4 regions of the Streptomyces sp. NPDC002577 genome follow, and region 2 is predicted to be linked to each of the others. Evidence: riboswitches for the same ligand, from Rfam matches in the RefSeq annotation. Region 2 holds a riboswitch; each other region holds the start of a gene.
The links. A riboswitch is a leader RNA that binds a small molecule or an ion and turns the genes downstream of it on or off. The one in region 2 is predicted to bind cyclic di-AMP.
Positions count from the first base shown of each region.

Region 1: it holds a riboswitch for cyclic di-AMP, as region 2 does, so the genes downstream of both, ACWD4J_RS19030 (M23 family metallopeptidase) here and ACWD4J_RS19200 (transglycosylase SLT domain-containing protein) in region 2, are expected to answer to the same signal.
Region 3: it holds a riboswitch for cyclic di-AMP, as region 2 does, so the genes downstream of both, ACWD4J_RS29780 (M23 family metallopeptidase) here and ACWD4J_RS19200 (transglycosylase SLT domain-containing protein) in region 2, are expected to answer to the same signal.
Region 4: it holds a riboswitch for cyclic di-AMP, as region 2 does, so the genes downstream of both, ACWD4J_RS36715 (transglycosylase family protein) here and ACWD4J_RS19200 (transglycosylase SLT domain-containing protein) in region 2, are expected to answer to the same signal.

Region 1 covers NZ_JBSFWK010000012.1:175,786-182,638, reverse strand. The annotation lists gene ACWD4J_RS19050 (helix-turn-helix domain-containing protein) at 1-482, shown strand, start outside; gene ACWD4J_RS19045 (DUF6126 family protein) at 479-670, shown strand; gene ACWD4J_RS19040 (tyrosine-protein phosphatase) at 697-1,494, opposite strand; gene ACWD4J_RS19035 (alpha-galactosidase) at 1,765-3,858, shown strand; cyclic di-AMP (ydaO/yuaA leader) riboswitch at 4,144-4,321, shown strand; gene ACWD4J_RS19030 (M23 family metallopeptidase) at 4,326-5,174, shown strand; gene ACWD4J_RS19025 (SGNH/GDSL hydrolase family protein) at 5,394-6,182, shown strand; gene ACWD4J_RS19020 (TetR/AcrR family transcriptional regulator) at 6,247-6,853, opposite strand, start outside.
Region 2 covers NZ_JBSFWK010000013.1:30,107-36,959, forward strand. The annotation lists gene ACWD4J_RS19190 (baeRF2 domain-containing protein) at 1-1,003, opposite strand, end outside; gene ACWD4J_RS19195 (inorganic diphosphatase) at 1,151-1,660, opposite strand; gene ACWD4J_RS19200 (transglycosylase SLT domain-containing protein) at 1,918-2,643, opposite strand; cyclic di-AMP (ydaO/yuaA leader) riboswitch at 2,648-2,820, opposite strand; gene ACWD4J_RS19205 (amino acid transporter) at 3,720-5,672, shown strand; gene ACWD4J_RS19210 (hypothetical protein) at 5,804-6,205, opposite strand; gene ACWD4J_RS19215 (HAD-IC family P-type ATPase) at 6,430-6,853, shown strand, end outside.
Region 3 covers NZ_JBSFWK010000030.1:86,556-93,408, reverse strand. The annotation lists gene trmB (tRNA (guanosine(46)-N7)-methyltransferase TrmB) at 1-759, shown strand, start outside; gene ACWD4J_RS29785 (PrsW family intramembrane metalloprotease) at 804-2,249, shown strand; gene ACWD4J_RS29780 (M23 family metallopeptidase) at 2,257-3,402, opposite strand; cyclic di-AMP (ydaO/yuaA leader) riboswitch at 3,414-3,558, opposite strand; gene ACWD4J_RS29775 (PP2C family protein-serine/threonine phosphatase) at 3,822-5,015, opposite strand; tRNA gene ACWD4J_RS29770 (tRNA-Met) at 5,237-5,310, opposite strand; gene ACWD4J_RS29765 (nuclear transport factor 2 family protein) at 5,677-6,045, shown strand; gene ACWD4J_RS29760 (response regulator transcription factor) at 6,208-6,853, shown strand, end outside.
Region 4 covers NZ_JBSFWK010000048.1:23,760-30,612, forward strand. The annotation lists gene ACWD4J_RS36705 (FtsB family cell division protein) at 64-540, opposite strand; gene eno (phosphopyruvate hydratase) at 643-1,929, opposite strand; gene ACWD4J_RS36715 (transglycosylase family protein) at 2,197-2,952, opposite strand; cyclic di-AMP (ydaO/yuaA leader) riboswitch at 2,957-3,189, opposite strand; gene ACWD4J_RS36720 (transglycosylase family protein) at 3,361-4,296, opposite strand; gene ACWD4J_RS36725 (cytochrome P450 family protein) at 4,504-5,799, opposite strand; gene ACWD4J_RS36730 (nucleoside triphosphate pyrophosphohydrolase) at 6,091-6,853, opposite strand, start outside.

The sequences.
Region 1 (6,853 bases), on a different contig from region 2:
CCGGGCGCCGCCAGCCGTCGCTGCCGATGCTGCTCGCACTCGCGCGTGTCTACAGTACGACGGTCTCCGAACTGCTCGGCGAGACGGTGGCCGACCGCGACGCCGTACTCCGCGGCGCGGACACGGAGCCCACCGAGGCGGGCGGCTGGACCTACCGGCAGGCGGGCTCATCAGGACGCGCCATGCAGGCCCTGCGGGTCCACGTGGCGCCCGGGACGCAGGGCGACATCGTGCGCGTGCACCCCGGCGAGGAGTGGCTCTACGTGCTCGAGGGGCGGCTGAGGCTGCGGCTCGGGGATGCCTCGCACACCCTCGGCCCCGGTGACAGCGCGCACTTCGACTCGCTGACCCCGCACCGGCTCACGGCCGACGGCCGCGAAGGGGCCGAACTGCTCTTCGTACACACCTTGCTGCAGAGCCCCGCCGCCGCGCTGTGCCTCGGCCCGGCGGCCGGCCACCGGACCATGGGAGACCCGCGATGACCGAACCGACGATGCCGGAACCGACGACGCCCCGACCGGCGGCGTCCGAGTCGGTCGCGTCCCGCCGCTCGATCGAGGATCGGTTCCCGCGCGCTCTGTGGGTGCGACTCATCGTCTACATCGCTGTGGGGCATCTGCTGGCGGCGTTCATATTCCTGCTCTTCGAGCTCGGTGCGAAGAGCCAGTAGCAGCGCCGTCCGAGCCCACCGGCTCGCTAGTCGAGCAGTCGCGCGCGGAGCCTCTCGCGTACGTCCGGGGTCAGCCGCAGGCCCTCGGTGAAGTAGGTCTCGGCGCTGCCCCAGGTCTCCTCGATCGTGTCGAATGCCGCGTGGAGGTACTCCGCGCGGGCGTCGAAGAGCGGGCTCAGCAGCTCCAGGATCTCAGGCGACATGCCGTCGGGGGAGGTGTCGGTCCGGCGCACCTTGTAGCGGCGGTGCGCGGCGTTCGACTGGAGGTAGTCCGTCTCGATGGCGTCGCGCTCGACGCCGACCGCGAGCAGTGTGATCGCGATCGACAGGCCCGCACGGTCCTTGCCCGCGGCGCAGTGCATCAGCGCGGGCACGCTGTCGTCCGCCAGGGCGTGCAGTACACGGCTGTGCTCGGCGGTGCGCCGCGTGATGAGGGTGCGGTAGGAGGCGATCATCCGGTCCGCGCCCTTGCTGTCGGCGAGGATGGTGCGCAGTTGGTCCACGCTGCCGTCCCGGACCATCCTCCAGAACTCGGCTCCGTCGGCCGGGTCGTTCAGCGGGATGTTCACGTTGCGTACGCCGGGCAGCTCCACGTCGCGGCCCTCGAGCCGCTGGTCCGCGGCGTTGCGGAAGTCGAAGATCGTGTGCAGCCCCAGCGAGGCGAGGAACGCCGCGTCCGAATCGGTCGCGTGCGCCAGGTGCCCGCTCCGGAACAGCTGCCCCCACCGGGTCCGGCGGCCGTCCACCGTCGGCAGACCCCCGACGTCACGGAAGTTGCGCACACCGGCGAGTTCAGGTTCTGTCGACGGGACCTGCTGCGTCACGTGGGCTCCTCCCAGTCCGCCACCGGCGCTGCTTGCCGGAGGGCGCTCTGTCGACCATACGACACGGGTGGCAGGGCCAATCATCTGCTGTCGCCGTGATTTTCGGGCCTTCCGTGACACCGTTCGGCCCTCACATACAGCTGTATGTGGTGTCTTGCCCGGCGGCATCAACGCCCGGCCTGCCCGGTATGAGGTCATTGCCGAGAGTACGGTCCACCCACGATGATGTTGGCACCTGAGTGTGCTTGAGCGAATGTGTGGGGGCTTGTGATGATCGAGATCGGTGGAGACGGCCGGACGTGGCTTCTCTCCGGGCCCGGCAGCAGCTATGCACTGCGACTGACGGACCGCGACGAGCTGCTGCACCTGCACTGGGGGCCGCGGATCACCCTCGCCGACGCCGAGGCGCTCGCCGCCGAACCTCCCGCCCCGTACCGGCCCTTCGAGTCCCCGCTCGACGGACATGAGGAGTACCCGGTCGAGGGCGGCCCCCGCTTCGCGCGCCCCGCGCTGTCCGTGCGTACCGACGAGGTGCGCGGCACGGAGTGGCGGTACCGGAACGCGGCCGCTGACGACGACGAGCTGCAGCTGCACTTCTTCGACGAGGTGCACCACCTCCAGCTGACCCTCCGCTACCGCATGCGCGGGGACGTCGTCGAGCGTGACGCCATCCTGATCCACCAGGGCCCGGCCGACGCCCCGGCCCTGGAGGTGCTGCGCGCCGACTCCGCGACCTGGACGCTGCCGGTGCGCGACCGCTGGCGGCTGTCACAGCTGCACGGCCGGTGGGCGGCCGAGTCCCAGCTCGTACGGTCCGAGCTGACCTACGGCGAGAAGGTCATCGGCAGCCGGCGCGGTCACACCGGGCACCAGCACCTGCCGTGGGTGGCGCTCGACGCGGACGGCGCGGCGACCGAGGAGTCCGGCGAGGTCTACGGCTGCGCCCTCGCATGGTCGGGCTCCTGGCGGATCGCCGTGCAGCAGCTGCCGGACGGCATCGTGCAGATCACCGGTGGGACGGGGTACGACGACTCGGGGCAGGCGCTCCTCGAGCCCGGTGAGACGCTCGTCACGCCCGTCTTCGCGGGGCTCTGGAGCGACGGAGGATTCGGCGGGGCGAGCCGTGCATGGCACGCATATCAGCGCGAATACGTCATTCCAGACGCCGACCAGGACAGGCCCGTGCTCTACAACTCCTGGGAGGCCACCAACTTCGGCATCTCCGAGGACCAGCAGCGGGCGCTCGCCCAGCGCGCCGCCGACATGGGCGTCGAACTGTTCGTCGTCGACGACGGCTGGTTCGGCACACGGACCAGCGACCGGGCCGGGCTCGGCGACTGGACGCCCAACCCGGACCGCTTCCCGCACGGGCTGAAGCCGCTCGCCGACGACGTGCACGCGCTGGGTATGCAGTTCGGCATCTGGGTCGAGCCGGAGATGGTCAACCCGGACAGCGATCTGTACCGCGCCCACCCCGACTGGGTGCAGCACTTCCCCGGCCGTACGCGGACGGAGTTCCGCAACCAGCTGGTCCTCAACCTCGCGCGCGAGGACGTCCAGCAGTACCTGTGGGAGCAGCTGGACACCCTGCTCGGCAGCGCCCCCATCGACTACGTGAAGTGGGACTTCAACCGCTGCTTCACGGATGCCGGATGGCCGGGCGAGCGGTACCCGCAGAGGCTCTGGAACGATCATGTGCACGCGCTGTACGAACTGCTGGACCGGCTCCGCGCCGCCCACCCGGGGGTGGCCTTCGAGTCCTGCTCGGGCGGCGGAGGCCGGATCGACCTCGGCATCATGGCGCGCACCGACCAGGTGTGGACCTCGGACAACACCGACCCGCTGGACCGGCTGGCCATCCAGCACGGCTTCAGCCAGGTGCACCCGGCACGGGTCATGGCCGCCTGGGTCACCGACAGCCCGAACGTGCAGCTCAACGACCGGGTGAGCTCGCTGCGCTTCCGCTTCGTCAGTTCGATGGCCGGGGTGCTCGGGGTCGGCGGCGACCTCACCGAGTGGAGCGACGAGGAGCTCGCCGAGGCCCGCCGGTGGGTGGATCTCTACAAGGAGATCCGGCCCGTCGTGCAGCGCGGCGACCTCTACCGGCTGCGGCCGCCGGAGGGCGGCCTGAGCGCCGTGCAGTACGTCCGCGGGGACGAGAGCGTCGTACTGGCGTGGCTGCAGGCCCAGCGCTACGGCGAGGCGCCGCCGGCGGTCAGGCTGCGCGGGCTGGACCCCGCCGCGTCGTACGAATGCCTCGAGACCGGCACAGTGCACCGAGGCGCGGTGCTGCTGCACCACGGGCTGCGCACCGGGCTGCACGGCGACCTCGATGCGGCATTTTTCCGTCTTCGTCGCATCTGACCGATTTGTGAATTATTAGCGATTAAGAGCAACTTACCCTGAAATAAGGCGGCATGACTGTCATGCCGTGAGCAGGATCATATTGGTGACGGTGGGTGGCGATCTCCCTTTCATGACTTCCTCGGAGATTTCTGGGTGTTGGCCGGAATGTGGAGATCGTTAATCCACGGAGGGTGACCGGAATCCGCGGAGAAGGATCAAGAACCGGCGTCCCACCGTCAACTCCTCGCTTGTTTCGGCCATTCCGGCTCGCTTACGGTCGCGGTCGATCCGGGCGGACGCCGAATCCTGCCATTGCCCGGAATCCCCACTCACACACGTGCATGGCAGGAGCGGGGGACCCCACAGGCAGTACGCCGGTTCCGGGTCTCCGGACCGGCTCGGGGTGAAGTCGCGCCACAACGCGGCCGGACATCTCCAGTCCGAACCCGACAGCTCACCTCGCAGGCGCCGGAGAGGAATTCGCCATGCCCGCGACCGGTAAGCACCGCAGTGCCAAGTCCCTGCGCTTCACCCGCTCCATAGCCGCCTTCGGCACCGGCAGTGCCGTACTCGTGCTGCCGCTCGTCGGCGCCACCGGTGCGTTCGCCGCCCCCGCGCAGTCCGCCGCCGTCCAGTCCGTTTCCGGAAAGGCCGTCACCGCCGCCCAGTCGGCCGCGACGAAGACGTACACGGTGAAGCAGGGCGACTGCCTCACCAGCATCGCCAAGGAGCAGAAGGTCGCGGGCGGCTGGAAGAAGCTGTACCAGGACAACCGCACGGTCATCGGCGCCGATCCTGCGAAGCTCCGCGCGGGCATCAAGCTCGTCATCGCCGGGACGGCCTCCGGCGACTCGGCGTCCGCTGCCGCCAAGGCGGCCACCACGGCCACGAACACGGCGGCCGCGACCACCGCGGCCGCGACCACCTCCGCCTTCACCGCGCCGATCCCCGGTACGACCATCGGCACCCCCTACCACCAGGCGGGCAGCATGTGGTCCAGCGGCTACCACACCGGTGTGGACTTCGTCGCCTCGACCGGCACGAGCGTCAAGGCCGTCGGCGCCGGCACCGTCGTCTCCGCGGGCTGGGGCGGCGCGTACGGCAACCAGGTCGTCATCAAGCTCAACGACGGCATGTACGCGCAGTACGCCCACCTGTCCGCCTTCTCCGTCTCGGCCGGCCAGACCGTGACGGCGGGCCAGCAGATCGGCCTCTCCGGCGCCACCGGCAATGTGACCGGCCCGCACCTGCACTTCGAGATCCGCACCACGCCCGACTACGGCTCCGACGTCGACCCGCTGGCCTACCTGCGCCAGCACGGCGTCTCGATCTGACGCGGTTTCGGTTCCACCAGGCCCGGTGGGGCCGCACCCTGAGGCGGTGCGGCCCCACCGGGCCCACGTCGTCCTGCGAGGTCGTCCTGCCTGCGAGCCGTGCAACGGCCTCCCCCTATTCCCGGCTTGGACCAATCTTGACGAGTGGCATTTCTCACCAGCCGTCAACCCCTTCCTACGGTGGCGTAGGTCACTTAGGGAGGTGAAAGATATGGCGACGTGGCAGAGTCGAGAACCCTTACCAGTGACGTGATCAGGTCCTACGCGGCGGTCGGCGACAGCTTCACCGAAGGTGTCGGAGACCCCGGGCCTGGCGGAGGCTTCGTCGGCTGGGCCGACCGGCTGGCCGTCCTCCTCGACGACCGGGTCCCTGAGCACACCTTCCGCTACGCCAACCTGGCCGTACGCGGCAAACTCCTCGACCAGATCGTCGCGGACCAGATACCGCGGGCCAGGGAACTCGCGCCCGACCTGGTGACGTTCTGCGCCGGCGGCAACGACATCATCCGGCCCGGCAACGACCCCGACGACGTCGCGGAGCGCTTCGAGCGTGCCGTCGCCGACCTCACATCGGCCGCGGGCACCGTCCTGATCGCCACGGGCTTCGACACCCGCGGCGTGCCCGTGCTGAAGCACCTGCGCGGCAAGATCGCCACGTACAACCTGCACCTGCGGTCCATCGCCGACCGGTACAACTGCCCTGTCCTCGACCTGTGGTCCCTCAAGACCATCCAGGACCGCAGGGCATGGGACCCCGACCGGCTGCACCTGTCGCCCGAGGGCCACACGCGCGTCGCCCTGCGCGCCGCACAGGTGCTCGGACTCGAGGTGCCCGCCGACCCGGACCAGCCGTGGCCCCCGGAACCGCCGCGCGGCTCCCTGGAGGTCCGCCGCGACACGATCCACTGGGCCCGCGAGTACCTCGTGCCGTGGATCGGACGGCGGCTGCGGGGGGAGTCCTCCGGCGACCACGTGGAGGCGAAGAGGCCGGATCTGCTGCCTCTGTAGGGCCTCTGGGGGCTTCGGGGGGCCTCTGGGGCTCCGTCCGGGACCGGGCCCCCGGCCCGCCGGTTCACCGGGCCGTCAGCGCGTCCGGCTTGAGGCCCAGTTCACGGGCGAGTGCCTCGTCGACCCACTCGGACATGCGTGCACGGTACAGGGCGCCGTCGTAGGTCGTCATCTGGACCGCGAGGCCGTCCAGCAGCGCGGTCAGGCGCAGCGCCGCGGCGCTGGGATCCGGGCAGCGGAACTCACCGGCCGCCGCGCCCTCCGCGATCACCTCGGCGAGCGCCGCCTTCCACTGCTGGTCGAGACCGCGGGTGACCTCGCGCAGCGCCGGATCGCGCAGGGCCGCCGCCCAGCCCTCGATCCATAGCCGCCAACCCTTGGCCTGCCCGGTCGGCGCATACCAGCGGACGGCGGCACGCAGGCGCCGTACCGCCGTCGTGCGCCTGCCGAGCAGCTTGCGCAGATGCGCGAGATCGCCCTCGGCGGCGTGCGCGAACGCGGCGGCGACCAGCTGTTCCTTGGTCGAGAAGTGATAGAGCACCAGGGCGTTGCTGACCCCGAGCGCGGAGGCCACATCAGCGATGCGCACGGCCGCGACGCCGCGCGCCTCGATCTGCTCGACGGCGGCCCGCAACAGCTCTTCGCGGCGCTCGGCCACACCCATCCGCACC
Region 2 (6,853 bases):
TCAGGGCGGCGTCAGCCGGTTGCCGCTCGACGGCGGTCACGCCGAAGGACCGCAGGTCACCAGGGGAGAGGGCGATGTGCGTCGGCTCAGGTCCGGTCCACATCCGCGCGGGGGACTCGGTGCGCTCGCCAATGGTGCGCTCGTTGATCAGGAGGGATCTCGCCTGGCCCCGCTGCAGCGCGGCGACGGTGGCCGCCATGCCCTCCGCCGCACTGCTGTACCGGGCGCGGTGCGCCATGAACGTCTCCGCCTGAGCCCTGTCGCGCACCGCCATGCGTCCACGGAACAGCTCCACCAGTTCCTCCTCCAGCAGCGCCCGGCCCTCGCCGCCCTCCCCCGCACCGCCCTCGGCGACGACCACTCGCTCGCTCAAGCGCCGGGGCAGCCGGTGGAGCAGGACGGCGCGCGCCCACACCTCCCCGCACACCACGATCACCTCCGCACCGCCCCGGTCGGCCAGTTCCCCCAGCTCGCCGGCGACCTGTGCGACGCCCCTCTGCCAGTCCACGACGGGGAACCGCCGACGCGAGTGCGTCCCGGGAGTGACCCTGCTGATGGGCCACCTGCCCGTCTCCAGATCGACCTGCAGTTCCTCCTGAAGGCCGCTCTCGCCTCTGTGGTCGACACGGTGCACGACGACAGCCGTGTACGGGATGTCCGGTGCATGCTGAACCGCCAGCGGCATGGCATCGGGCAGTGAGGTGAACTCGGTCAGGTCGCGCACGGGCGGATCGGGCAGCTCCGCCACCAGGGCGAGCCGCCCGTGCGCCGCGAAGACGGCCTGGCCGTGCCGGCCCGGCACGGCCCTGTCGGCCCCGATCACGGCGGCCACGGCAGCGACGGTGGCGGTGTCGGCGCCCTGCGCGGCCAGGTCGTCCCGCACATGGCGTCGCCGCACGTCGTTGGCGGTCTCCGGGTCCTCGACGTCCCGGGACGTGTCCACGTAGGCGCATGCATAGGGACCCGGCCGTGCGTACAGCGGTTCAAGGAAGGACAGCTTCACGGTTGTCTCCTGGCCTCACCTGGCCTCACCCTCTGGCCTGGGGCCGACCGTCCCTGGCCTGGGGTCGACCGCCCCTGTCCTCAGGCCGACCGCGCGAACGCGCGTGGCTTGGCATGACCATGTGGCGACGCCCATTCACGCCTTTGGTCAGCCTGGTCGGCCCGGTCCGGCGGTCTGGCTCTCGGCGGCGCGCCGGCGGGACGCCTCGATCTCGGCGTAGGCCTGGTCGCGGCCTTCCCAGTGGGAACCCTCGACGGACTTGCCGGGTTCCAGGTCCTTGTACACCTCGAAGAAGTGGGTGATCTCCAGCCGGTCGAACTCCGGGACGTCCCCGATGTCCTGGACGGCGGCGTAGCGCGGGTCATGGGCGGGCACGCACAGCACCTTCTGGTCCATGCCCTTGTCGTCGCGCATGACGAACATCGCGATCGCCCTGCACTCGATGGCACAGCCCGGGAACGTCGGGTCCCCGGTGACGACCGGAGCGTCCAAGGGGTCGCCGTCGCTGCCGAGCGTGCCGTCTATGTATCCGTAGTCGGCCGGATATTGCGTGGAGGTGAACAGCATGCGGTCCAGTCGGATCCGCCCGATCGAGTGATCCATCTCGTACTTGTTACGGGACCCCTGCGGGATCTCCACAATCACGTCGAATTCCACGGTGGCCCTCCTTGTCCGCGTCCTCGGCCCGTCCACCGGACCCGGCCGCTCAGGGCACGGGTCCGGGTGGCGGGCCGGGCGTGGTCGCATCACAGGTCGGCCGTTTCCTGCCGTTCGGCTACCCCCTCGGATCGGCCATGAACGGGTTCGGTCCGCGCGTTTTCGCCTGGATTTCTCTGCGCGCGGCCGACGGCCCGTGCGGAATCAATCCGCGATCTTCCGATGGAAACAGGTACGTCGAGCGGAAAGCAGGTACGTCAGTAGGCACCGTTGACGTTGTCCATCGACCCATACCTGGCGGCCGCGTAGTTGCACGCAGCAGTGATGTTGGCGACCGGGTCGAAAATGTCCCACGACGTACCGGAGACGTGATAGGCGCGGAAGGTGGGGTCGATGACCTGGAGGAGGCCCTTGGAGGGGGTTCCCTTTGCGGCGTTGGAGTCCCAGTTGTTGACGGCCTTCGGATTGCCCGAGGACTCGCGCATGATGTTGCGGTGGATTCCGTCGTAGCTGCCGGGAATGCCATGCGCGGCCATGACGTCGAGCGACTGCCTGATCCAGCCGTCCAGGTTGTTGGCGTACGTCTTCCCCGACCCCTGCTTGGGTGTGGCTGACGCGACCGGCGTCCCCGGCTGGGCCTCGACCATCAGCTTGAGGCCGGGACGGATCTTCGTCGGATCGGCGCCGATGACCGCCCGGTTGTCCTCGTACAGCTTCTTCCAGCCGCCCACCACGTGGTGCGAGGCTGCGATCTTGGCAAGCGTGTCACCCGCGACCACGGTGTAGGGGGTCATCTTGCCCGTCGGGGCGGCGACGACGGGCGAGAGCCCCGGTGCGGCGGCGGTCTGCACCGCCGGTGCCGCCTCGGCACTGGTAGCGGCCATCAACGGTGCGGCGAACACGGCACCACCGGCACCCAGGGCGACGAGGCCCCGAGCCAGCGGATTGGTCTTGGGACGACGGTGCATTCCCTTTGCAGGCATGACGAATTCCTCTCCGCCGCCTGCGAGGTGAGCTGTCGGGTTCGGGCTGGAGATGCCCGGCCGCAGTGTGAATGCGACTTCACCCCGAGCCGGTCCGGTTTCCGGATCGGTTCCGGTTTCCGGATCGGCGACTTACCTGGGTTCCCCGCTCCTGCCATACGTGAGTGATCGCGGTTTCCCGGGCGGCGGCAGGATTCGGCGTGACCGACCGGAGTGGCGCGAACGTAAGCGAGAACGCCCGGCCGGAACAAGGGCGGAATTCACAGCGATATCCGTATTTGCGAGTCGAGCCGGTGCCGGACCGGGCTGTCCGTCGGCCCAACTCCCTTTCTCCGCGAGCCGGATGAAGCAAGGAGCCAGACATGCAGAAAACGGGCAGATCATCCCGACGTGAGGCATATCACTGGTGAGGTGGCATTTCTCGCGCCGCAACACGACTCAAAGTACAGAAAGTTGAATGAATAGGACGTGAGTGAACTTTGATGAGGAATAGTGCAAATCGCCCATAACGTCAGCTCCAGCGACTCTCGGCGCGCCGGTCGGGTTCTTTCCCGGACCGATCAGCTGACGCAACCTCAACCTCCTCTACAGAGGCTGGAGGTGGAGGTCCGCAGTACGAGTCGCAGCACGAGTCGCGTGGCTGATGCGATTACGGGGGGCGCCAGCGGCGATCGCGAGGGCAGCCGCCACCGGCGAGCCGCGCAGGCGACCACCGGCATCCTCGCCACGAGTACCTACGCCACCAGGAAGGCGGAAGCGCCGCGCCCCCTGCGCCACCGCCCGCGCCCCGCCTTCGTCGAGGGCAGAGCCATGTACGGCATGACACTGCGTGTTCGACCATGACCCGCGGGAGCGCCCGGCCGCACACTCTCGCACGGCCCGGATCGCGCCGCCTCGTCCCGGTACGTCCGCATGCCGACGAGCCGCGGGCACCGACCGCCCGGTCTTAACGCAAGCTTGACGCGCTCGACCCCCTGCATCCGTGGGCCCGTGCATCACTCTCCGCTTACGCTGATCCCGCCGTCCGAGTGATGGCCGGAATCCCATGCTGAGCCGCACATCAGGAGAGCACTCGAATGGCCACCACCGAACGCCCGCCTGCGAGCCGATTGCGCACGTGGATGCTGGAAGGCCTCTCCGACATGGCCGGACACCAGCAGGGCCCGGACGCCGCCGCGCCGGAGCCCGCCCACAAGGGGCAGCCCTGGTGGCGGGTGATGTGCCTGACCGGCGTGGACTACTTCTCCACCCTCGGCTACCAGCCGGGCATCGCCGCCCTCGCGGCGGGCCTGCTGTCCCCCATCGCGACCATCGTGCTGGTGATCGTCACTCTGGCGGGCGCCCTGCCGGTGTACCGGCGCGTGGCCGACGAGAGCCCGCACGGACAGGGCTCGATCGCGATGCTGGAGCGGCTGCTGACGTTCTGGAAGGGCAAGCTCTTCGTCCTCACCCTGCTCGGGTTCGCCGCGACCGACTTCCTGATCACCATCACCCTGTCGGCGGCCGACGCCTCCACGCACCTGGTGGAGAACCCCCATCTGACCGGCGTACTGCACGACAAGCAGATGCTGATCACCCTGATCCTGATCGCGCTCCTCGGCGCGGTGTTCCTCAAGGGCTTCCTGGAGGCCATCGGCGTCGCCGTCGCGCTGGTGGGGGTCTATCTCGTGCTCAACGCCGTCGTCGTGGTGGTCGGCCTGTGGCACGTGGTCACCGCGGGGCATGTCGTGACCGACTGGTCCTCCGCGCTGACCGCCCAGCACGGAAACGTTTTTGTCATGATCGGCGTAGCCCTGCTGGTCTTCCCGAAGCTGGCGCTCGGTCTGTCCGGCTTCGAGACCGGCGTGGCGGTCATGCCGCATGTCCAGGGCGACCCCGACGACACCGAGGAGAAGCCCTCGGGCCGGATACGCGGCACGAAGAAGCTGCTGACCTGGGCCGCGTTGATCATGAGCGTGTTCCTGATCGCCACGAGCTTCATCACCACGCTGCTCATTCCGGCGAAGGAGTTCGAGTCCGGCGGCCAGGCCAACGGCCGTGCGCTCGCGTATCTCTCACACGAGTACCTGGGCAACATCTTCGGCACCGTCTACGACGTCTCGACGATCGCCATCCTGTGGTTCGCCGGCGCCTCCGCCATGGCCGGGCTGCTCAACCTGATGCCCCGCTACCTGCCCCGCTACGGCATGGCCCCGCACTGGGCCCGCGCCGTCCGCCCCATGGTGATCGTCTTCACCCTGATCGGCTTCGTCGTCACCTGGATCTTCGACGCGGATGTGGACGCGCAGGGCGGCGCCTACGCCACCGGTGTGCTGGTCCTGATCAGCTCGGCGGCCATCGCGGTCACCATCGCCGCGCGCAAGGCCGGTCAGAGGGGCTGGACCATCGGCTTCGCCGTCATCTCCGCGGTATTCCTCTACACGACGGTCCTGAACGTCATCGAGCGCCCCGACGGTGTGAAGATCGGCGCCTGCTTCATCGCCGGCATCATCCTCGTCTCCCTGCTCTCCCGTCTCGCCCGCGCCTTCGAACTGCGCGTCACCCACGTCACGCTCGACGACATGGCAGGGCGGTTCGTCCGCGACATGGCCCACCGCAAGATCCGGTTCATCGCCAACGAGCCGGGCAGCCGGGACAAGGCCGAGTACCGCGACAAGATCGAGCAGATCCGCCACGACAACGACATCCCGTCCCAGGAGGACTTCGTCTTCGTCGAGGTGACGGTCACCGACCCCTCCGAGTTCGAGGCGGGCCTCACGGTGCGCGGCGAAGTCCTCCACGACCGCTACCGCGTCCTGACCCTGGAGAGCTCCTCCATCCCCAACGCCCTGGCCGCGCTGGTCCTGCACGTCCGCGACTCCACGGGCTGCACCCCGCACATCTACTTCGAGTGGACCGAGGGCAACCCCTTCGCCAACTTCCTGCGCTTCTTCCTGTTCGGCCAGGGCGAGGTCGCCCCCGTCACCCGTGAGGTCCTCCGCGAGGCGGAACCCGACCGCTCCCGCCGGCCGCGCGTCCACGTCGGCTGACCCGGGCGCCGGCGCCGAGTCCCCGGGAAGGCGCCCTATTTCTTTCCACGCCTTTTATCGATTGACGCATTCGGCCTACATTTCGGCGCATTCGGCTTACCGCTGGGTGCATTCGGCCGAATAGGCAGGACCTATTCGGTGGCGATTTTCCCGGAGCCGGTACGGGATTCGGCATCAGATCCGGTGGACCGGGCGGCGGACGCGGGGGCCAGTGTTCCTCCTCTGCGCAGGACGGCGTACCCGACGCCGATGCCGGCCGCCACGGGCCACTCCAGTACGCCGACCACACCGAGGGTTCCGAGGCCGAGGTAGAGGGGGAGCCCTCCCATCGCCGGCAGCACGCGCTGAGCTGTTCTGACGGGCATCGTGGCGGTCTTCACGACGGCGGAGGCGGCCTGGCCGACGGGAAGAGTGATGGAGAAGTCCCGCCAGGAGTGCCCGTTCGGGGGATGCTGCGTCTCCTCGCTCGCGACGGCTCGGCGCCTGGTGGTCTCGGCGGTTCTGGCGCGGGTTTGCGGGCCGGTGGCGTTCACGATTCATCCTCCTAATGCCGCATTCCTTCTGAATGTGTGACTTATTTGGCAATTATGGTTCTCTGAGACTTACGTCGCCTTCTGAAGTCCACGGAATCCTCTGAATGGCGTCTGCGCGCCCGGATTCCGCCGTCCTCAGCCCAGGTCCGTGGCCACCGGAGCGTGGCCCGTCAGAGAGCCGGAGGTGCCCGGTGCTGCCGTGGAGCAACGGGGTTCTGCCATCCATGTCCAGCCTGGTGTCCGTACCGGAGCCACGGAACGTCGTGACCGAGGCCGTGCAGTGCGTCCTCGGCGCGGCCCGTCGGAGCCGGCAGGTGGTGGGTGACGCTCTGAGCGGTCTGCCGGGCGGCCTTGCCGAGGTGGCCGCCGTACTGGCTGATGCCGGCCAGGACCGAGCGCGGCGGCGGGTCTGGTCCCGCGAGGGCAGGGCGCACATCGAGGTGCGCGGTCTGAGCGGGCGGGGGGAGCGGCATGACCGGCTGGTGTGCGCGCTGGGCACGGCGCTGCGCGCCGTGGAGGGGGTGCGCTGGGCGGAGGTGAACGCGGTTCTCGGGCAGGTGGTGGTCGACACCGACGCGGGCGGCGTCGACCTGGACGGCCTGGTGGACCTGGTGGAGCAGGTGGAGCAGGCGCACGGCAGCGATGCGG
Region 3 (6,853 bases), on a different contig from region 2:
TCCCACTTCGAGCGGCGCATCCGCAGCTTCCAACCCCGCCGGAGCCGGGTCACCAGTGGCCAGGCAGACGCCCTGAAGCGGCTGTGGCCCAAGTGGGGCCTGGACATCGACGGGCAGCGCACCCTCGACCTCGCCGAGCTCTTCGGCAGCGACAACCCCGTCGTACTGGAGATCGGCTTCGGCATGGGCGAGGCCACCGCGCAGATGGCCGCCGCCGACCCCGGTACCGGCATCCTCGCCGTGGACGTGCACACCCCCGGCCAGGGCAATCTGCTCAATCTCGCCGACCGGAACGGCCTGTCCAACATCCGGGTGGCGAACGGCGACGCGATCATCCTGCTCCGCGAGATGCTGCCGCCCGCGTGCCTCGACGGCCTGCGTGTCTACTTCCCCGACCCCTGGCCGAAGAAGCGGCACCACAAGCGCCGCCTCATCCAGCCGGAGTTCCTCACGCTCGCCGCGACCCGCCTCAAGCCGGGCGCGCTGCTCCACTGCGCGACCGACTGGGAGCCGTACGCCGAACAGATGCTCGAGGTACTGACCGCGCACCCCGGCTTCGAGAACACCCAGGAGCACGGCGGTTACGCGCCCCGCCCCGACTTCCGCCCCCTGACGCGCTTCGAGGGGCAGGGGCTGGACAAGGGGCATGTGGTCCACGACCTGCTGTTCCGCCGCGCGCAGGCCGAGACCGCCGGTCCGGGCGAGGCAACCGCTCCCGGCAAGACAGCTGGGACCGGCGAACCGCCCGCCGCCCCCTGACGTACCGTCGCGGCCACCCGCCATCCCTGGTTAGGGTCGATGACGTGGCCAACTGCCCCGCGCATCCCTCGCATCCGCCGTTCCCCGCGTACCCCGCCCTGCCACCCGGCCCCGGTACTGGCACCGGCACCGGCGCCCCAGCCCCGGACACCGGGACCGGTACGGGGACCGGGCTGCGGCATGCGCACTGGTGGCAGCGGCGGGCGGTGCGCGCGGGAGCGCTCATCACGTTGCTCGCGCTCTCCGGGCTCGTCATCCTGGCCCTCGTCCGCGAACAGACCGGCACCGAGGGCTTCCTGGTGGGACTCGGTCTGGCGGTGCTGCCGGTGCCCTTGCTCATCGCGGCCTTCCGCTGGCTGGACCGGGTGGAACCGGGACCCTGGCGCAATCTGATCTTCTCGTTCGCCTGGGGAGCATGCGCGGCCGCACTGATAGCGATCGTCGCGAACAGCTTCGCGACCCGCTGGATAGCCATCGCGACCGCCGACCCCAGCAGCGCCGACACGCTGGGCGCCACCGTCATAGCGCCCGTCGTCGAGGAGACCGCGAAAGCGGCGGCTGTCCTGCTGATCTTCCTCTTCCGGCGACGGGACTTCACCGGAATCGTCGACGGTGTCGTCATCGCCGGCGTCACCGGCGCCGGATTCGCGTTCACCGAGAACATCCTCTACCTCGGCACGGCCTTCGGCACCGACCAGCTCAGCGGGGACAGCGGCTTCTCCTCCGTCACGGCCGCGACCTTCTTCGTCCGCATCGTGATGTCGCCGTTCGCGCATCCGCTGTTCACCGTGCTCAGCGGCATCGGCTTCGGCATCGCGGCGCTGTCCGCCGAGCGCCGGCGCCTGCGCCGGGTCCTGCTGCCGATCGCGGGCCTGCTCCTCGCGATGGGCATGCACGCCGCCTGGAACGGCTCGTCGAACTTCGGCCCGTACGGGTTCTTCGCCGTCTACGCCGCGTTCATGGTGCCCGCGTTCGGGCTGCTCACCTGGCTGGTGATCTGGACCAGGCAGCGCGAGCTGGGCACCATCCGCCGCGAACTGCCCGCGTACGCGGCCGCGGGCTGGCTGACGCCGCCCGAGCCGTTCGCCCTGGGCTCGATGCGGGCGCGCCGTCTGGCCCGCGAGTACGCGGGCCGCCACCTGGGCAAGCCCGCGGCGCGGGCGGTCGCCGAGTACGAGGCGTACGCGACGTCACTGGCGTTCCTGCGCCACCGCGGGCGCCGCGGGCGCCCGGGCGCCGATTTCGTCGTACGGGAACAGGAGCTGCTGCATGAGCTGTGGCGGCGCAAGGACGTGGCACGGCCCGCGCTGGCCTACGCTGCCGCGGCGACGACACGGGTGGTGGTCGCGCCGTACGTCGCCCCGTACGGGCAGGTGCCGTACGGGCATCCGCTGGGACACGTGAGGCCCGGCGCCGTGCCGCCGCCGTACGGGCAGGTCCCGTACGGGCAGGCGGCGCCGTACCCCGTGTACAACCCCTACCTGTCCTGACGCACCATCAGGGGTTGAGGCCCTTGCTGAGCAGCCAGGCGAGCGGGTCGATGGCGGCGCCACCGTCCGGATGGACCTCGAGGTGCAGATGCGGACCGGTGACGTTGCCGGTGGCGCCCACGCGCCCGATGACATCGCCCGTGGTGACCTTCTGGCCGACGCTGACGCTGATCGAGGACTGGTGGCAGTACCAGAGCTCCGTGCCGTCGTCGAGCTCGATCACCGTGCGGTAACCGTACGAGCCCGACCAGCCGGCCTCCTTGACCGTGCCGCTGTGGATGGCCTTGAGCGGCGTCCCCGTGGGGGCCGCGAAGTCCAGGCCGGTGTGGTAGCCGGAGGACCACATGGAACCGGCGTCGCCGAAGTGCGAGGTGAGCGTGTACGAGGAGGTGGGGAGGGTGAAGCTCGCGGCGAGCTTGGCGAGGCGCTCGGCCTCGGCCTTGCGCTTGGCCTCCTCCTCAGCCGCCTTCTTCTCGGCGGCGGCCTTGGCCTCCGCCTCCTTCTGCTCCTTGGCGGCTTCCTCGGCGGCCTGCTTGGCGGCGGCCTCCTCGGCGGCCTGCGCGGCCGCGCTCTCGGCCTGGTCCTGCTGCTGCTCCGCCTGCTGCATGATGCGGGCGCGCAGTGCCTCGCCGGCGTCCGTGGCGCCCTGCTCGGCGTCGGCGGCGGTGACGCCGGCGCCGGTGAGCGGCGCGACCTTGGCGTCGTCGGAGTCCGACGAGCCACCGGGAAGCAGGGCACCGACATCGGGGAGGGAGTGGGTGACCGACGACAGGTCGGGCATGGATATCTGCACCGGCGGCTTGCCGCCCTGCGCGGTGGCGATGCCGCCCGCGCCGACGGCCGCGATGACGCCCACACCGAGAACCGTGGAGCTGCGTGCGAGTCCTCCGCCGCGCTGCTTCATGACGCGGTGCCGGCCGCGGACGGGCCGGACGGACTCCTCAGTGGGGTTCCATTCCTCCCAGGGCCCCTCGTCCTGGCGGAAGCCGGTGCCGGTACCGAAGCCGGTGCCGGTACCGAAGCCGGTGGCGGTGCCGGTGCTGAAACCGGTGCCAGGGTCGAATCCGTCGAATCCGGTGCCGGTGTCGAATCCGCTGTTGTCAGGGTCGTACGGCGCGAACGAGGTTTGCGGGGCAGGCGGGTTGGACGCCACGGAGGCGCACTCCTTTCCTTCCTTCTCGCCTACCGGGTTAGCTGACGGGTTCGGAGCAGGAAGGTCTCCTACGAACGCCTTTCATGTGAAAGGTGCCCGATTCACCCCAAGTTGGTGGTTCCCCGGTTCCCTTGCGGGATTCGGCGCGTGCGCACGGAGCCGCCTCTTGTGACGGCTGGGACGACCGCGCTGCGTTATCGAACGTTAATAGACGGGGGTACCGAATTCCAAGCCGTTCCGGCTGATCGTTAACGCCCTTGGCCTGGACTTTACGGGGCACGATCGGGCGGAATCGGACGAGTTGACCGCGCGGCGACGACCTGGCACCGACGGACCCACCCCTGACGGTGTGTCATTTGTTATGCGGAGGGAGGTCGTTCGATCACGCAAGGTGACAAGGCGGCGTGGGCGTCTTCCCCTCACGGCCGCCGTACCGCCAGCAGCGCCATGTCGTCCGCCATCCCGCCGCCGCTGTGCCGCCGCACCTCCGCGGCGAGGGTGGCCAGCATGACTCCCGGACCCTCGAACGCGCGCCCTGCGAGGCGGTCCGCCGGATCGTAGAACTCGCCGTGGTCGTCACGCGCCTCCGACAGCCCGTCCGTGTAGCAGAGCAGCGTCGCCCCGCTGAGGAACCCGGTCTCGTACGCGCGGTCGGGCCATGTCCCCAGATCGCTCATGCCGAGCGGCAGCGCGGGCTCACCGAAGGAGAGCACCCGCAGGGCGCCTTCCGCGTCCAGCAGCAGCGGCTCGGGATGGCCGCGGTTGATCACCCGTACGACGTCCCGGCCGTGCGGGACCTCGGCGAGAACCACGGTGGCGAACCCTTCGAGCAGCTCGGTACCGCGCCGCCGCGTCGCCTCCCGCGCGAGCGCGCGGTCGAGGCGCTGCGCCACCGCTTCCAGCGACGCCTCCTGCTCGGCGGCCTCCCGGAACGCTCCGATGAGGACCGCGACGGCGGCGACGGCGCCCATGCCCTTTCCCCGTACGTCGCCGACGACGAGCCGTACGCCGTGCGGGGTGTCCTGCACCGCGTACAGGTCGCCGCCGATGAACGCGCCGGCCTGCGCGGCCTCGTAGCGGGCCGCGACGTCCAGGCCCCCGATCCGTCCGGCGGGCTCGGGCACCACGGCGCGCTGGGCCGCCTCGGCGATCTCTCGAGCGGAGGCGAGCTGCTGGCCGCTGCGGCGTACGACGCGGTTGATGACGACGGCGATCACGGCCACGACGGCGACCGTCACCACTTCGGTGACGGCGCCGACGTCGACGGCGGCATCGGGTGTGAGGCGCACGGCGAGCACGGCGACGAGCGAGGCGATGCCTGTCAGGACCGTGCCTCGGAGCAGATAGAGGGCGGCTGCCACGAGCGGGGCCGCGGTGAAGAGCGGCGCTCCCGTGAAGACGGTCGGCGTGAGGACGTCGTAGAGCGTCCCGGCGACGAGGAGCAGCGCGGGCAGGAAGCGCACGAAGGCCCGTACGGCCGCGGAGCCCTGCCGCTCGACGCCCTCCGTCCCGCCCCCTGCGACCTCTCCGTCGTCCCAGCCGGCATCCCGGGCGGCATCCCGCGCGGGCTCGCCGCCGTCCGCCCCCGCGTCGCGTCCTCCTCGCTGCCGCACCGCTCGTCTCCCGCCGCGTCCACGCCCGCGCCCGTCGCCGTATCCCCTCAGGCATTCCCACCGCGGTACGAGACGCGACCTGCGGTGGGCCGCCCGGGTGAGCACCGCGAGTCCCGAACACCGCGGAAGACCGAACACGCGGGAAGAACGCGGGAAGACACTGCGCCACAACGCACCGAGGGGCCGGAACCATCATCTGGTTCCGGCCCCTCGGCCTTCAGTAGCGGGGACAGGATTTGAACCTGCGACCTCTGGGTTATGAGCCCAGCGAGCTACCGAGCTGCTCCACCCCGCGTCGGTAAGTACAAGTGTACGCCATCCGCGGGACCGCCTTGACCAGCCCGGTTCGCAACCCTTCGACCAGCCCGATTCGCGCCCCAGTCGACCAGCCCGGTTTCGCGCCCCGTGTGAACCCCGCACTCACGCCGGTGGCTCTCGCACGCTCCCGGCGCACAGGCGGCGGCGGTCCACTGGCGACGGACCCGCACAGCACGAGGCACCGGTCGCACCCGGTGGTCCAGCGGTTGTGCGGGAGGGGCCGCCGACCTCCCCCTGCCCTCGGCCGGCGGCCCTGGGCCGGTCCGGCCGAGGCGCGCGACAGCGGTTGCCGTGGCCCATCCGGCGGAGGAGCCTCGAGAACAGAGGTCACAAGGAGGTCATCATGGGCACCTCGGCGAGCCCCGCCTTCGACACCGAAATCCTGCGTCGGGCCATCGAAGGCCACAACGCGGACACACTCCTGTCGCTCTACGCGGACGACGCGGAACTCCGCGTCGTCGACCGTGACAGCCAGCCCAGCCATCCCACGGTCAAACACGGCCGCAACGAGATCAGCGCGATGCTGAACGACATCTACAGCCGCGAGATGACCCACAAGCTGGAGCAGTGCGTGGTGCAGGGCGACCACGTCGCGTTCACCGAGTCCTGCCAGTACCCCGACGGCGTCAAGGTGCTGGCCGGCTCGATGATGTCGCTACGGGACGGCAAGATCGTCGACCAGACGCTGATCCAGGCGTGGGACGAGCAGTAGGAGCGAAAAAGCGCGGCCGGGGCGCTGTCGGACCAATCTCAATCGGCCCTGGTCCCGGCACGCTGAGCCGCGCGCGGTAAGAGGAAATCACGGTCAGCGTGCCGGGGTCGTGTCCGGTTATTGCCCACGTCGGCGACATGCCGTGCTGCTTAGGCTCCAGGCATGCGCGTACTGATCGTGGAGGACGAGCCCTACCTGGCCGAAGCCGTCCGTGACGGTCTCCGGCTGGAGGCGATCGCCGCCGATATCGCCGGCGACGGCGACTCCGCCCTGAGACTGCTCAGCATCAACTCCTACGACCTCGCGGTCCTCGACCGCGACATCCCCGGCCCCTCCGGCGACGAGATCGCCCGACGCATCGTCGCCTCAGGCAGCGGCATCCCGATCCTCATGCTCACCGCTGCCGACCGGATCGACGACAAGGCTTCCGGGTTCGCGCTCGGCGCCGACGACTACCTCACCAAACCGTTCGAGCTTCGAGAGCTCGTCCTGCGGCTGAGGGCGCTCGACCGCAGACGCGCGTACGCCCGGCCCCCGGTCCGCGAGATCGCGGGCCTCCGGCTCGACCCCTTCCGCCGGGAAGTCTTCCGCGACGGACGCTACGTCGCGCTCACCCGGAAGCAGTTCGCCGTGCTCGAGGTCCTCGTCGCCGCCGAAGGCGGTGTCGTCAGCGCCGAGGAGCTACTGGCGCGGGCCTGGGACGAGAACGCCGACCCCCTCACCAACGCCGTCCGCATCACCGTCTCCGCACTGCGCAAACGACTCGGCGAACCATGGATCATCGCCACGGTGCCCGGCGTCGGCTACC
Region 4 (6,853 bases), on a different contig from region 2:
CAGGTGCGGGAGTCAGATGCGGGGTCGTACAGGGGTTCGCGGGCGGGGTCGGGCGGGTGCCGTTCAGTTGCCGGAACGGTCCGCCTTGTCGACGCCGTCCCAGACGTTGGAGTACCAGGGACGGTTGGCCGCCCCCTGGGCCGTACGCGTCTGCTTCGCGGCGCTCGGGTCGACCACGATGTAGCCGGTCTCGCCCGGCAACACATAGTGCAGCCGCTCCCGGATGCGCTGCTCCGCGTACGCGTCGTCCTTCCAGCGTGCCTTGAGGTCGCGCAGTTGCTCGACCCGTTCGCGCGCCTGCTGCCGCTGCCGCTCCAGATCCTCTATCTCGGCGCGCTGCGCGACGTACTGCCTTATCGGATACGCGAGCGCGACGATCAGCGAACAGAGCACCAGCGCCAGCAGCGCGGCACGGCCGGTGAGCCGGGAGCGGCGGGCCTGGCGCCGGGTCTGGGAGCGGTAGACACGGGCGGCGGTCTGCTCGCCGAGCAGCCGCAGCCGGGTCGCGGTGGAGAACCGGTCCCGGTCCTTGACGGCCATGTGCCCCGCCTCCCCATCACGTGCGTACGTCCCCGCACACGGTACGGGACCGAGTACGGGGACGTACGTACGACTGGCTAGACCGGCGTCTGCCGGGCCGGCTCAGCCCTTGAAGCGCGGGAAGGCGCTGCGGCCGGCGTACACCGCGGCGTCGTCGAGGATCTCCTCGATGCGCAGCAGCTGGTTGTACTTGGCGACGCGCTCGGAGCGGGCCGGGGCGCCGGTCTTGATCTGGCCGCAGTTGGTGGCGACGGCCAGGTCGGCGATGGTGACGTCCTCGGTCTCGCCGGAGCGGTGGGACATCATGCACTTGAAGCCGCTGCGCTGGGCCAGCTCGACGGCGTCCAGGGTCTCGGTCAGGGAGCCGATCTGGTTGACCTTGACCAGCAGGGCGTTGGCGGCGCCCTCCTCGATGCCGCGGGCGAGGCGCTCGGGGTTGGTGACGAACAGGTCGTCGCCGACCAGCTGGACCTTGTCGCCGAGCTTGTCGGTGATGACCTTCCAGCCGGCCCAGTCGTCCTCGAACAGCGGGTCCTCGATGGAGACGAGCGGGTAGGCCGCGACGAGCTCCTCGTAGTACTCCGTCATCTCGGCGGCGGAGCGCTCCTTGCCCTCGAAGAGGTACTTGCCGTCCTTGTAGAACTCGGAGGCGGCGACGTCGAGGGCGAGGGCGATCTGCTCGCCGGGGGCGTAACCGGCCTCCTTGATGGCCTCGAGGATGAGGTCGAGGGCCTCGCGGTTGGAGCCGAGGTTCGGGGCGAAGCCGCCCTCGTCGCCGAGGCCGGTGGCCAGGCCCTTGGCCTTCAGCACCTTCTTGAGGGTGTGGTAGACCTCGGTGCCCCAGCGCAGGGCCTCGGAGAAGGACTCCGCGCCGATCGGGGCGATCATGAACTCCTGGATGTCCACGTTGGAGTCGGCGTGCGAGCCGCCGTTCAGGATGTTCATCATCGGCACCGGCAGCAGGTGCGCGTTCGGGCCGCCCAGGTAGCGGAAGAGCGGCAGGTCGGAGGCCTCGGAGGCGGCGTGGGCGACGGCGAGCGAGACGCCGAGGATGGCGTTGGCGCCGAGCGAGGACTTGTCCGGGGTGGCGTCCAGGTCGAACATCGCCTGGTCGATCAGGCGCTGCTCGGTGGCGTCGTACCCGACGAGCTCCGGGCCGATCTGCTCGATGACGGCGAGGACGGCCTTCTCGACGCCCTTGCCGCCGTAGCGGTTGGCGTCTCCGTCGCGGAGCTCGAGGGCCTCGAACGCACCGGTGGACGCACCGGAGGGGACGGCGGCACGACCGGTGCTGCCGTCGTCGAGGCCGACCTCGACCTCGACCGTGGGGTTGCCTCGGGAGTCCAGGATTTCCCGGGCTACGACGACGTCGATGGACGGCACGAGCATCTCCTTCTGGGATGTGACGCTGGAAGTGCGGGGCTGTATGTCTTTGGCCTTGCGACAAGAGCCTATCCGGCTCCGGGGCGACGGCCAGCCGACCGACCGGCCCGTGGACAAACTGAAAGCAAATTGTTTCTGAACGGAACAAAGGCGGGTGGCATCCCGGCGGCTACGGGCACGCAACGGGACGAACCTCGCCCCGGCACGCGGGGGGACACGCGCCGGGGCGAGGGGCTGGAGAGATCTGCGGGAGATCTATGGGAGAGCGGTCCTTCAGCCGAGGTGGAGCTGCTGGCCCGGGTAGATGACGTTGCAGTCCTGGACGACGTCCTTGTTCAGCTCGAACAGCTTCTTCCAGCCGCCCTTGACCTTGCGGCCCTTGGCGATCTTGCTGAGGGTGTCGCCCTTCACGACCTTGTACTCGCCGTCGCCCTTCTTGACCTTCTCGCCGGTCGGGGTCTCGACAGTCGCGGTCGAGCCGCTGCCCTCGGAGCCGGAGGCGGTCTGCTCGTCCGTGCTCTGCGTGGTCTTGCTCGACTCGGTCGCACCCGACTCGGTCGCGCTCTCGCTCGACTTCTGCTGAGTGCTGTCGCTCTGCTGAGCGGTGGCGGAGTCCGTGGTGGTCGCGGTCGAGCCGCCCTCGTACGGGGTGCTGGAGAGGTTCACGCCACAGGTCGGCCAAGCGCCCTTGCCCTGAGCCGCGAGGACCTTCTCGGCGACGGTTATCTGCTGCTCCTTGGTGGCCTTGTCGGCCGTGGCGGCGTACTGCGTACCGCCGTACGCGGCCCACGTGGAGGCCGAGAACTGCAGACCGCCGTAGTAGCCGTTGCCGGTGTTGATGGACCAGTTGCCGCCCGACTCGCACTGGGCGACGGCGTCCCACTCGGTGGCGGTGGCGGCGGAGGCGGAGCCGGCCGCCATCAGCGGGGCGACGATGGCGACACCGGTGACACCGGCGAGCGAAGCGATGCGAGAAGTCCGGTTGAGCACGGACGCGCGGCGGTGCTTGCCCTGGCTGGAACGCAGCATGGAGTGATCCCCTCACCGACGCCTGCGAGGTGAGCTGTCGGGTTCGGGCGGTAGGGGTATCCCGTGCTCCTTGAGAGCTTCGGGAAGAGTTGCCCGGTCGCGGCTTTCGTTGCGCGCGACTTCACCCCAAGCCGGTTCTGGCCGCAGTCAGCCGGCACCATGTGTGCTCAGCTACTCAACGGCCGTTGCCGGCGCAAACCTTGGGTCCCCCGCTCCTGCCTACGGCGCTGAACGCGACGACTGAACCCGCATGGCCGTCGGCAGGATTCGGCGTGACGACCGCGAGTGCCCGCTGTGGCGAGCGGTCACGACCGTAAACATCCGCTGGAGTGGATTTCAAAGACGATCAGGGCTTCTGAGACTCATCTCTCACTCCCGCCAAAACGGACAATTAGCCCTGAACTATCGCTATTTATCGGCCGATTCGAGGCCGAGATCCAGGGTCTGACCGGGGAGGATGAGGTCGGGGTCGGCGCCGACGCTCTTCTTGTTCTCCTGATAGAGAGCAGTCCATCCGCCCTTGATGTCATGGGCGTCGGCGATGGCCCAGAGGTTGTCGCCGGTGCGCACGGTGTACGAATCGTCCTCGCCGCGGCCCGCTTCGGAGCGCGAGGCATGGCGGCCGGAGGGGTCGGAGGAGCGCGTGTCCGTCAGGCCCTCCTGGGCGCTGTCGCCGCGATGCCGGCCCGTTCCCGCGCTTTCGGACGACGACTCGCCAGACTCGGCGGGGTCCGCGGTGGCCGAATCGGAGGACGAACCACCGTCGGCCTTACTAGACTTATCGGACTTGCCCGAATCGCCCCGATTGCTCCCCTTCGATTCGCCGGAGGCTGCCGAGTCAGTGGTGGAGTCGTCGGTCGATTCGTCGGAGGCCGAGTGCTCCGCCGCATCCGAGGAGCCGGACGACGCCTCGGACGACGAACCGGACGCGTCCTTCGACACACCCGTGTCGACGTCCGCCGCGGCCTCACCCTTGGTGAGACCGACGAGCAGGGAGCAGGTCGGCCACGCCTTGGGCCCCTCGTCCGCGAGGACCTTCTCGGCAACGGCTATCTGCTGCGAGCGGCTCGCCTGATCCGCGCTCGGGGCGTAGTCGAGGCCGCCGTGGTTCTCCCAGGTCTCCTGCGTGAGCTGCAGACCGCCGTAGTAGCCGTTGCCCTCGTTCGCGCTCCACGCGCCGCCGCTCTCGCATTCGGCGAGGTGGTCCCAGGTGGTGGTGTCCGCGGCGACGGCGCTGGTGGCGCCGAGCAGCGGGATCGCGATGGCCGATCCGGTCACCCCCGCCGCGACGATGAGGGCCGGAGCCTGGCGGGGGCGACGGTGTCGGCCGTTCCCGGAGAGCATGCGGTTGCCTTTCGCGGTCGGGACTTACCCGGCCGACGGAGCCAACCGGGCAAGATTGGGGTGACTGGGACAGTTGATGCCCGAGTCGACGGTGAACGTAGCGGGAGTCGAACGCCTGTCACAAGTCAATGCAGCGCAGATCACGTGAAAGTCACAAGGTTGACGGTGCGTCAGCTAGAGCTTCCGGAATGCTACTGACGAGTTGGGCTACGGCCGCGGAGTGAAGCGCACCGGCAGCGTTCGCAGCCCCCGCATGATGAGCCCGCCGCGCCACCGCAAATCGGCAGGATCCGCATCGAGTTGCAGGTCAGGAAGGCGCGTCAGCAGCGTGGCGAGAGCCGTCTGGCCCTCCAGCCGGGCGAGCGGCGCGCCCAGGCAATAGTGGATGCCGTGCCCGTATCCGAGGTGCTGGTTGTCGCGCCGGGCCAGGTCGAGGGTGTCGGGTTCGGCGAACCGCTCGGGGTCGCGGTCGGCGGCGGCGAGTACGACGAGGACGGGGTCGCCGGGCTCGATGTGCTGCCCGCCGATCGTGAGCGCCTCGGTGGCGAACCGCCAGGTGGCGAGCTCCACCGGCCCGTCGTAACGGAGGAGTTCCTCGACCCCCGTGGCGAGCAGGTCCGTCTCGCCCGCGGCGAGGGACTTCTGCAGCCGCTCGCGCTGGACGGGGTTGCGCAGCAGCGCGTACGTGCCGTTGCCGATGAGGTTGACGGTCGTCTCGAACCCCGCGAAGAGCAGGATGAACGCCATCGCGGCCGCCTCGTTCTCGGTGAGGTGCTCGCCGTGGTCGGAGGCGCGGATGAGCCCGGAGATGAGGTCGTCGTCGCCGTCCTGGCGCAGGCCTTCGCGCTTGCGGTGGATCAGCTCGGCGAGGTAGCCGCGCATCTTCTTCACGGACCGCGCGACGCCTCCGCGCGGCCCGCCGCCGTGCCGGATCATCATGCCCGCCCAGTCCCGGAAGTCGTCCTGGTCCTCGCGGGGGACGCCGAGCATGTCGCAAATGGCGTAAATGGGGAGGGGAAAGGCGAACTCGTGGATGAGGTCGGCGGTCCCTCTGGCCGCGAACTGGTCGATGAGGCGGTCGGTGAGCTCCTGCACGCGCGGCGCGAACTCGGCCACGCGGCGCGGGGTGAACGCCTTCGACACCAGCCGCCGCAGCCGCGTGTGGTCCGGCGGGTCGATGTTGAGCAGATGCGTCATCAGTTCCGCCTTGCGCTCTCCGGGGATACCCGTCTTGCCCTTCGCGTGCGCGGGCTCGTCGTGGTGCGCCGGGTTCTTCGACAGCCGCTGATCGGCGAGCGCCTGCCGCGCGTCCGCGTACCGGGTCACCAGCCAGGCCTCGACCCCGCTGGGCAGCCTGGTGCGGTGCACGGGCGCGTGCTCGCGCAACCAGGCATAGGCAGGGTAGGGGTCGGCGGCGAACTCCCAGCTGAAGAGTTCGGGAAAGGCTTCCTCTGCGGGAGCGGGCCCCTTTTCGGGGGCCCCGGCCGGGTTCTGATCGTGCACGTCTCGACCGTAGCCGCAGTACGCGGTGGGGAGGGACAGCGGGCGGGGCTCGCCCATGGGGCTGCGGGCGTCGGCCCGGCCGCGGGACGGCGGGCGTCGGCCCGGCCGCGGGCTGCGGGCCGGACCGTGGCGGTCGGCACGGTCCATGGGTCTGCGGACCCGACGGCCGCCGCAGGCACGCATCGGTGCGGCGGCGAGCCGACCGCACCCGCTCCCGCCCCGGCCCCGCCCCGGCGGCGTGGCTGCTGAGGCGTCGATCCACATGGCGCCGGCTCGCCCGCCGGACGGCGCTCAGCCCGTCGGCCGCTCCGCCGCGCGTATCGCGTCGCGGTACGAGCGGGCCGCCGCGCGCAGTGCCGTCTCCGGGTCGACGCCCTCCGCTTCGGCGCGGGCGGCCAGCGCCAGCAGTTCGTACCCGATGCCGTCGCCGGTGGGGAGGGGGACGTCGAGCCCGGCCGTGCGGGTGCGGGACGCGAGCTTGGCTGCGAGCGCGAGGGCGGGCTGGTGCAGCGGGATGCCCTCGGTCACGGATGTGCGCTGCTTCTCCACCGCCTTGGTGCGCAGCCAGTGCGCCTTGACGTCCTCGGGCGTCTCGGCGGTGTCGTCGCCGAAGACATGGGGGTGACGGTGGATGAGCTTCTCGACGATCGTGCCGGCCACGTCGTCGATGGAGAACGGCTCCGTCCCGTCCTCAGGACGGCCCTCCTCGGCGATACGGGCGTGGAAGACGACCTGGAGGAGCACATCACCCAGTTCCTCGCGCAGCTCGGCGCGGTCGCCCGACTCGATGGCCTCGACGAGTTCGTACGCCTCCTCGATGCCGTACTTGGCGAGGCCCTGGTGCGTCTGGGTGGAGGACCAGGGGCATTCCGCACGGATGCGGTCCATGACCTGGACGAGGTCGAGGAGGCGGGCGCCCGGCAGGTCGTACGAGCCGGGGAGCAGCTCCAGTTCGGGCATCTGCACGCGGCCCGAGCCGGCCAGCCGGGCAAGGCCGTCGGTCAGCCGCGGCTCGCCCTCCCCCGTGGCCACGACGGTCACCGTCCGCCCGCCC